One region of the Ensifer sp. YR511 genome, then DNA from elsewhere that is predicted to be linked to it. Evidence: riboswitches for the same ligand, from Rfam matches in the RefSeq annotation. Region 1 holds a riboswitch; the other holds the start of a gene.
What was found. Region 1 has a riboswitch for S-adenosylmethionine ahead of BLU15_RS08970 (O-succinylhomoserine sulfhydrylase). Riboswitches for the same ligand answer to the same signal wherever they lie in the genome.
Positions count from the first base shown of each region.

Region 1 (4,408 bases):
CGCGTTCGGTGACGACGATCTCTGGGCCGAAGCCAAGGTGATGGTCGAAACGATCGACATGGACGAGTTGACCGATCCGATGGTCGGAACCGAGCGGCTGCTCTATCGCCTGTTCCACGAGCGCGGCGTCCGCGTCTACGAACCGCAGGCGGTCTACGACCGCTGCAGCTGCTCGCGCGAGAAGCTTCAGTCGGTGTTGTCCAACCTGAGCACGGACGACCTCGAAAGCACCATCGACGATGGCGAAGTCAAGGTGACCTGCGAGTTCTGCTCGACGACCTATCGCTTCGAAGCAAGCGAGGTGCGCCCGCAGTAGCGGGCGCTTCCGGCCGACTGGCCGCGATTTAGAGCGACGCTAGTCCGAAGGACGCGCTTCAGTTCAGGGTGCGCACGAGCCCGGGTGAATCGAGCGAGAAGGCGGGGATGGCAACGTTGAAGGTCTCTCCGCCTTCCGATTCCATGCTGTAGTGGCCGAACATGACGCCTGAGGGCGTATCCAGAGGGCATCCGGACGAATACTCATAGGTATCGCCGGGATTGAGCAGCGGCTGCTCGCCGATGACGCCCGGACCGCTGACCTCGTCGACTTGCCCGTTCTCATCGGTAATGTGCCAGTAGCGCGTCATCAACCGCACGGACGCGTCCGAGTGGTTTGAGATGACGATGCGATAGCCCCAGACATAGCGGCCGTCATCGGGATCCGACTGCTCTTCGAGATAGTACGGCTCCACCGTAACTTCTATGTCGCGGGTCAAAGCGCGATACATGGGCATCACCTTGCTTCAGGTCTTTCAGGGTATTCTACAGCAAGATGGTTTCGTCAAGAATAACGGCAAGATTGTGCGATCCCATGATGGGACGGATGGCCGTGCTGACGCGATCGAGCGGGTGAAACGTGCCTGGCACCTTGGCGCCGCGCCGCCGGAAACCATCTCGTGATGGCCGGCAAGCGGCGTCGGCCGCCGTTGATCACGGCGGCCGTGTCTTCGTAAAATCAGGACTTCACGGCCTTCAGCGCGCGGGCGAAATCTTCCACCACATCGTCGCTGTCCTCGATGCCGGCCGAGAAGCGCACGGTTCCAGCGGAAATGCCGAGCTCTTCGCGGGCCTCGTCGGTCAGGTTCTTGTGCGTGGTCGTTCCCGGATGGGTGATCAGGCTCTTGCTGTCGCCGAGGTTGTTGGAGATGCGCACGATCTCCAGCGCATTCTGCAGCGCGAAGGCTGCATCCTTGCCGCCCTTCAGTTCGAAGGCGACGAGCGTCGATCCGCCGGTCATCTGCTTGGCGATGATGTCGGCCTGCGGATGATCCTTGCGGCCAGGATAGATGACCTTGGCGACCTGCGGCTGTTCTGCCAGGAAGTCGGCCACGCGGCGGGCCGTTTCCGTCTGCTGACGCACGCGTAGCGGCAGCGTCTCGATGCCCTTCAGCAGCGTCCAGGCGTTGAACGGCGACATCGCCGGGCCGGTGTGGCGGAAGTAGTCGTGCAGGTGCTCGTTGATCCATTCCTTGTCGGAAAGCACGACACCGCCGAGGCAACGGCCCTGACCGTCGATATGCTTGGTGGCGGAATAGACGACGATATGGGCGCCGAGTTCCAGCGGCTTCTGGAAGAGCGGCGTCGCAAAGACGTTGTCGACGACGACCTTGGCGCCGATCTGGTTGGCGAGCTTGGCAACGCCGGCAATGTCGATGACTTCGAGCGTCGGGTTGGTCGGGCTTTCGAGGAAGAAGACCTTGGTGTTCTTCTGGATCGCCTTTTCCCAGTTGGCGAGGTCGCGTCCGTCGACCAGCGTGCACTCGATGCCGTATTTCGGCGCCAGCGTCTCGACCACCCAGCGGCAGGAGCCGAAGAGGGCGCGGGCGGCGACGATGTGGTCGCCGGCCTTCAGCTGGCAGAGAATTGCGGCGGTGACGGCAGCCATGCCCGATGCCGTGGCGCGCGCATCCTCGGCGCCTTCCAGCATGCACATGCGCTTTTCAAACATGTCGTTGGTCGGGCTACCGTAGCGGGCGTAGATGAAGCCTTCGGTCTCGCCCTTGAAACGAGCTTCCGCAGCTTCCGACGTCTCGTAGACAAAGCCCTGGGTAAGGAAGATCGCCTCGGAGGTCTCTCCGTGCTGGGAACGGGTGGTCCCGCCATGGACCAGTTGCGTTGCGGGGCGCCAGTTTTTGCTCATGTGACGGTCACTTTCAAAAACAAAAAAACCGGCCGCGTGAAGGGCCGGTTTGACACCCGGCCTTTTTAGCTACTTGTTTAACGTGGCTGCAAGCCGACCGGCCAAATCACCACGGGATAAAGCTTCAATACTGCCAGGGTACGCTTGCGTCAATTCCCGGAGTTTGGTTTTGTCTCGCAACTGAAAAGAGGACTGCAATGGGCCGCGACACTGGGATTTTGGCCGATCGCGCGATCGCCGCGCTGTTAGAATCGGGACGCCTCAAAAGCGAGAAGCCGCTGGATGTCGATCAGATCCAGCCGGCAAGCCTCGACCTGCGCCTAGGCTCGAAGGCTTTCCGCGTCCGCGCAAGCTTCATGCCAGGCCCGTCTCACCTCGTTGCCGACAAGCTCGACCGGCTGAAGCTGCACGTCGTCGATCTGACCGATGGCGCGGTGCTGGAAACGGGCTGCGTCTACATCGTGCCGCTGATGGAAAGCCTGGAACTGCCTGAGGGCATGTCGGCCTCGGCCAACCCGAAAAGCTCGACCGGTCGCCTCGACATCTTCACCCGCGTCATCACCGATCGCGCCCAGGAATTCGACAAGATCCCGGCCGGCTACAGCGGTCCGCTCTATCTCGAAATCAGCCCGCGCACCTTCCCGATCGTCGTGCGCCGAGGCTCGCGCCTGTCGCAGATCCGCTTCCGCATGGGCCAGTCTATTCTGTCGGAGCAGGAACTGCAGGCGCTGCACGAGAGCGACGTGCTGGTGGCGAGCGACAAGCCGAACGTCAGCGGCGGCGGCATCGCGCTGTCGATCGATCTGAAGGGCACCGGGCCCGAAGGCCTGATCGGCTATCGCGGCAAGCATCACACCGCCGTCATCGACGTCGACAAGAAAGCGCAGCACGCGATCTTCGATTTCTGGGAGCCACTCTACAGCCGCGGCCGCGACGAACTGATCCTCGATCCGGATGAGTTCTACATTCTCGTCTCGCGCGAGGCGGTGCATGTTCCGCCGCTTTATGCGGCCGAGATGACGCCGTTCGATCCGCTGGTCGGCGAGTTTCGCGTGCATTATGCCGGCTTCTTCGATCCGGGCTTCGGCCATGCCTCGGCCGGCGGCACGGGCAGCCGTGCCGTGCTGGAAGTGCGCAGCCACGAGGTGCCGTTCATCCTCGAACACGGCCAGATCGTCGGCCGCCTGATCTACGAACACATGCTGGAACGGCCGGATGGTCTCTATGGCCTCGGCGTCGGCTCCAACTACCAGGCGCAGGGCCTGAAGCTCTCGAAGCATTTCCGCGCCGAGTAGGGGATTTTGCAGCGCCCCTTACGCGATCCCGCGCAAGGGTGCTTGACAGATCGCCCCGGTTCGGGAAGTTTCGCAGGCGCCGCGGGTGTAGTTCAGCGGTAGAACGCCAGCTTCCCAAGCTGGATGTCGTCGGTTCGATCCCGATCACCCGCTCCATTCTTTCTCGTCCCGTTCCTTGTGTAACCGCGTTCTCGTGGCGGCCTATGGTCAGCTGCGCTGCGGCCGGTTACTTTACCGCTCGATGAATCACCGCGGTTCCAAGGGCCGCCCCTGCCACATGAGACGTGCCGGCCGCTGCCCATGAAAGTTCTTTCCTTTTTCGCCCTTTGCGTATCCTTGATCGCGACGCCGCTTGCGGCCGAGGCTAAGGATCTGCCGCTGCTGTTCGACGCGCGCGAACGCATCGCCAAGCCCGACCTCACGGGCCTGGCGCGCCTGCGTTTCCTGACGACGGTGGACTTTCCGCCGTTCAACTTCATCGACCAGTCCGGCAAGCTTTCGGGATTTCATGTCGATCTCGTGCGCGAGATCTGCCGCGAGCTCGACATCGAGGCCAAATGCCAGATCCAGGCCGTGACCTATGCGGAGCTGCTGCCGGCACTGGAAGAGGGGCAGGGCGAGGCGGTGGCCGCCGGTATCGCCGTCGGTCCGGAACTGCGCCAACGCTTTGGCTTTTCCCGCGCCTTCATGCGGCTTCCAGCGCGCTTCGCCGTCAATACCAAGGCGGCCGGCGCAGTCTCGGCACCGAGCGATCTCAAGGGGAAGCCGGTCGGTGTCGTCGCCGGAACCACGCATGAGGCGATGTTCAAGGCGTTTTTCCCAAAGATCGAGGCCAAGGTCTATCCCGACCGCGAGGCCATGCTGACGGCTCTGCAGAAGGGCGATGTGCCGGCGGTGTTTTCCGACGGCATGCAGCTGTCCTTCTGGATCTCGG
Region 1 covers NZ_FNGR01000003.1:384,255-388,662, reverse strand. Annotated here, with positions in the region: gene BLU15_RS08980 (Hsp33 family molecular chaperone) at 1-316, shown strand, start outside; gene apaG (Co2+/Mg2+ efflux protein ApaG) at 375-767, opposite strand; gene BLU15_RS39490 (hypothetical protein) at 766-939, shown strand; gene BLU15_RS08970 (O-succinylhomoserine sulfhydrylase) at 995-2,179, opposite strand; SAM riboswitch at 2,224-2,302, opposite strand; gene BLU15_RS08965 (2'-deoxycytidine 5'-triphosphate deaminase) at 2,377-3,474, shown strand; tRNA gene BLU15_RS08960 (tRNA-Gly) at 3,556-3,630, shown strand; gene BLU15_RS08955 (transporter substrate-binding domain-containing protein) at 3,775-4,408, shown strand, end outside.

Region 2 (4,408 bases), on a different contig from region 1:
TAGCGCAACATTCTTCTGAAATCGAAGGCCTGAAGTTATGGAAAAATTCGTCAAGCTCACCGGTGTCGCCGCCCCCCTCCCCGTCGTCAACATCGACACGGACATGATCATTCCGAAGGACTACCTGAAGACGATCAAGCGCACCGGCCTTGGCAAGGGCCTCTTCGCCGAAGCCCGCTACAATGAAGACGGCTCGGTCAACCCGGACTTCGTGCTCAACAAGCCGGCCTACCAGAACGCCAGCATTCTCGTTGCCGGCGATAACTTCGGCTGCGGCTCCTCGCGCGAGCATGCTCCGTGGGCGCTGCTCGACTTCGGCATCCGCTGCGTGATCTCCACGTCCTTTGCCGACATCTTCTACAACAACTGTTTCAAGAACGGCATCCTGCCGATCGTCGTCAGCCAGGCTGACCTCGACAAGCTGATGGACGACGCCTCGCGCGGCTCCAACGCCATCCTCTCGGTCGACCTGGAATCCCAGGAAATCACCGGTCCGGACGGCGGTTCGGTCAAGTTCGAGGTCGACGCCTTCAAGCGTCACTGCCTCTTGAACGGCCTCGACGACATCGGCCTGACGCTGGAAAAGGCAACCGCCATCGACAGCTTCGAAAAGACGGTCGGCGCCGCGCGCCCCTGGGCATAAAACGAAGATATGGCGCGCAAGCTCATCTCCTCGGGCTCGCCCTTCGAAAAGACGGCAGGCTATTCGCGTGCCGTCGCGATGGGTGACTGGTGCTTCGTCTCCGGAACGACCGGCTATGACTACGCCACCATGACCATGCCCGAGACGGTGGAAGAGCAGGCGCGCAATTGCCTGAAGACGATCGAGGGCGCGCTGAAGGAAGCGGGCTTCTCGATGAAGGACGTGGTGCGCAACCACTATTACGTCACCGATGCCAGCTTCGCCGACCGGGTGTTCCCGATCTTCGGCGAAGTCTTCGGCGAGATCCGCCCGGCCGCAACGATGATCGTCTGCGACCTGATCCGCCCGGAAATGCTGATCGAGATCGAGGTCACCGCGCTTCGCGGCTGACCCCCCTGATCGCGCCCACCCTCAAAACGATTCCGATTTAAGCCATTATGCGATAGTCCATAGGGCATGACTTCGCCTGACTTACGCTGAACCGGAAGACGCCCATGCAATTTCAAGGCACCGCCGACTATATCGCCGACAAGGACCTGATGATCGCCGTCAACGCCGCGATCCGGCTGGAGCGGCCGCTGCTGGTCAAGGGCGAGCCCGGCACCGGCAAGACCGAGCTTGCCCGCCAGATCGCCGCCGCCCTTGGCCTCGAACTCATCGAATGGAGCGTCAAGTCGACGACCAAGGCACAGCAAGGCCTCTATGAATATGACGCCGTGTCGCGGCTGCGCGACAGCCAGCTCGGCGACGAGCGTGTCAACGAGGTCCGGAACTATATCCGCAAGGGCAAGCTCTGGCAGGCCTTCGAGGCCGATCGCCGCGTGGTGCTTCTGATCGACGAGATAGACAAGGCCGACATCGAGTTTCCGAACGACCTGTTGCAGGAGCTCGACCGCATGGAATTCCATGTCTACGAGACCGGCGAGATGATCGGCGCGCGTCACCGGCCGATCGTCATCATCACCTCCAACAACGAGAAGGAGCTGCCGGACGCGTTTCTGCGCCGCTGCTTCTTCCACTATATCCGCTTCCCCGATGCAGACACGCTCGCCCGCATCGTCGAGGTGCATTATCCCGGCATCCGCAAGACGCTGCTTTCGGCGGCGCTCGCCGCCTTCTACGACATCCGCCAGGTGCCGGGGCTGAAGAAGAAGCCCTCCACGTCAGAGGCGCTCGACTGGATCCGCCTGCTCGTCGCCGACGAGGTCGATCCGGCCGACCTCAGGGCCGATGCCAAGACCATGTTGCCGAAGCTGCACGGTGCGCTCCTGAAGAACGAACAAGACGTGCACCTCTTCGAGCGCCTCGCCTTCATGGCCCGCCGCGACGGATGAGGCCGGACGCGCACAAGGTCCTGATCTACGCCACCTGGCAGGACCGCCTGCTGGTCTTCGACGAGCCGGATTTCCCAGAGATCGAGCTGCAGGTGCCCGGCGGTACGATGGAACCAGGCGAAAGCCCGGAGACATCGGCTCAGCGGGAATTCATCGAGGAAACCGGGCTGACGCCGCCGGAAGCACTCACCCATCTCGTCACGCAGGACTACCACTACCCGAAGGACGGCAGGACGATCTGTCATCGGCGGCACTACTTCCACATCGCCCTTGCCGGCGAGCAACGGCAGACCTGGATACATCAGGAAATGACGCCCTTTGGCGGCGGTGACCCGATTCGCTTTCGTTTCTTTTGGCTCGGTATCGATCAGGCTGACCGCCGGCTGGGTTATGGCATGCGGGATGCTCTAAGCCTGCTGCAGACCAGCCCCTCTCCCTGACCCTCTCCCCGCGGGCGGGGAGAGGGGACGAGGACGACGGCTGCCCCCAAGCCGAGACGTGCCGACAGCGAACCCGGCTGCCAAGATGGGCCGAACGGTCGCTGAGCTTAGCTCGTGGAACGATCGGGTGCGGCAAGGCCGCTTCTCCCCGCCAGCGGGGAGAAGGTCGCGGCAGCGGGATGAGGGGCAGCCGCCCCCTACGCGAATCGTTTTTCTTGACCCCCGCGGCCCACTCGCGCTATCAAATTCTCCGTGGTGATTTGGCCGGCCGGCTTGCAGCCACGTTAAACAAGTCGCTAAAGGGCCGAGGAAAGTTGGATTTCCGAGGACCGGTCGCGATCAATCGCCGCCGGTTTTTTTGTATTGATCGAGTGGAAGCCCATGCCCATCAAGATTCCCGATACGCTGCCCGCCTTCGAAACCCTCGCGCATGAGGGCGTGCGGGTGATGACCGAGACCGTGGCGATCCGTCAGGATATCCGCCCGCTCCAGATCGGGCTCCTGAACCTCATGCCGAACAAGATCAAGACAGAGATCCAGATGGCGCGCCTGATCGGCGCTTCGCCGCTGCAGGTGGAACTGTCGCTGGTGCGCATCGGCGCTCACCGCGCCAAGAACACCTCGGAAGATCACCTGCTCTCCTTCTACGAGACCTGGGAAGAAGTGCAGGGCCGCAAGTTCGACGGTTTCATCATCACCGGCGCCCCGGTCGAGACGCTCGAATACGAAGACGTCACCTATTGGGACGAGCTGAAGCGCATCCTCGACTGGACCGAGACCAACGTGCATTCGACGCTCAACGTCTGCTGGGGCGCGATGGCGGCAATCTATCACTTCCACGACGTGCCGAAGTATCCGCTGAAGGAAAAAGCCTTCGGCGTCTATCGTCACCAGAACCTCAACCGCTCCTCCGTCTATCTCAACGGCTTCTCCGACGATTTCGCCGTCCCCGTTTCGCGCTGGACCGAAGTGCGCCGCGCCGACATCGACAAGGTGCCGAGCCTCGAAATCCTGATGGAATCGAAGGAGATGGGCGTCTGCCTCGTGCACGAGAAAAAGGGCAACCGGCTCTACATGTTCAACCACGTGGAGTATGATTCGACCTCGCTGTCGGACGAATACTTCCGCGACGTGGATGCGGGCGTGCCGATCAAGATGCCGCACGACTACTTCCCGCACAACGATTCGACCCTGCCGCCGCAGAACCGCTGGCGCAGCCATGCACATCTCTTCTTCGGTAACTGGATCAACGAGATGTACCAGACGACGCCCTACGATCTCGCGGAGATCGGCACCGGGAAAAGCTGAGGTCAGATGTTCATTCCCTTCTTCCTCGAACTCAAGGCAGCGAAGGTCCCGGTCACGCTCCGGGAATTCCTGTCCTTGATCGAGGGGATGGAGGCGGGCATCGCCACCTTCGACGTCGAAGCCTTCTACTATCTTGCGCGCACGGCACTGGTGAAGGACGAACGCCATATCGACCGCTTCGACCGGGTGTTCCAGCACTGCTTTTCGGGTCTCGAAGCAGTCAACCCGATGGAAGCGAGCGAAGAGGCCACCATCCCCGAGGATTGGCTGCGCAAGCTCGCAGAGAAGCATCTGAGCGAGGAAGAAAAACGCCTGATCGAGGCACTCGGCGGCTTCGACAAGCTGATGGAGACCTTGCGCCAGCGGCTGCAGGAGCAAAAGGGCCGCCATCAGGGCGGCTCGAAATGGATCGGTACCGCCGGCACCTCGCCTTTCGGCGCCTATGGCTACAATCCCGAGGGTGTGCGGATCGGCCAGGACCAGTCGCGCCACCGCCGCGCCGTCAAGGTTTGGGACCGGCGCGAGTTCAAGGATTATGACGACACGATCGAGCTCGGCACGCGCAACATCAAAGTGGCCCTGAAGCGGCTCCGGCGCTGGGTGCGCCAGGGTGCCGCCGACGAACTCGACCTCTCCGGCACGATCCGCGCCACCGCCGAACACGGCTATCTCGACGTGGTGAC
Region 2 covers NZ_FNGR01000004.1:239,531-243,938, reverse strand. Annotated here, with positions in the region: gene leuD (3-isopropylmalate dehydratase small subunit) at 38-643, shown strand; gene BLU15_RS10625 (RidA family protein) at 653-1,033, shown strand; gene BLU15_RS10620 (AAA family ATPase) at 1,138-1,977, shown strand; gene BLU15_RS10615 (NUDIX hydrolase) at 1,974-2,417, shown strand; SAM riboswitch at 2,660-2,737, shown strand; gene metA (homoserine O-acetyltransferase MetA) at 2,799-3,725, shown strand; gene BLU15_RS10605 (vWA domain-containing protein) at 3,732-4,408, shown strand, end outside.
Region 2: another riboswitch for S-adenosylmethionine. It lies ahead of metA (homoserine O-acetyltransferase MetA); the one in region 1 lies ahead of BLU15_RS08970 (O-succinylhomoserine sulfhydrylase).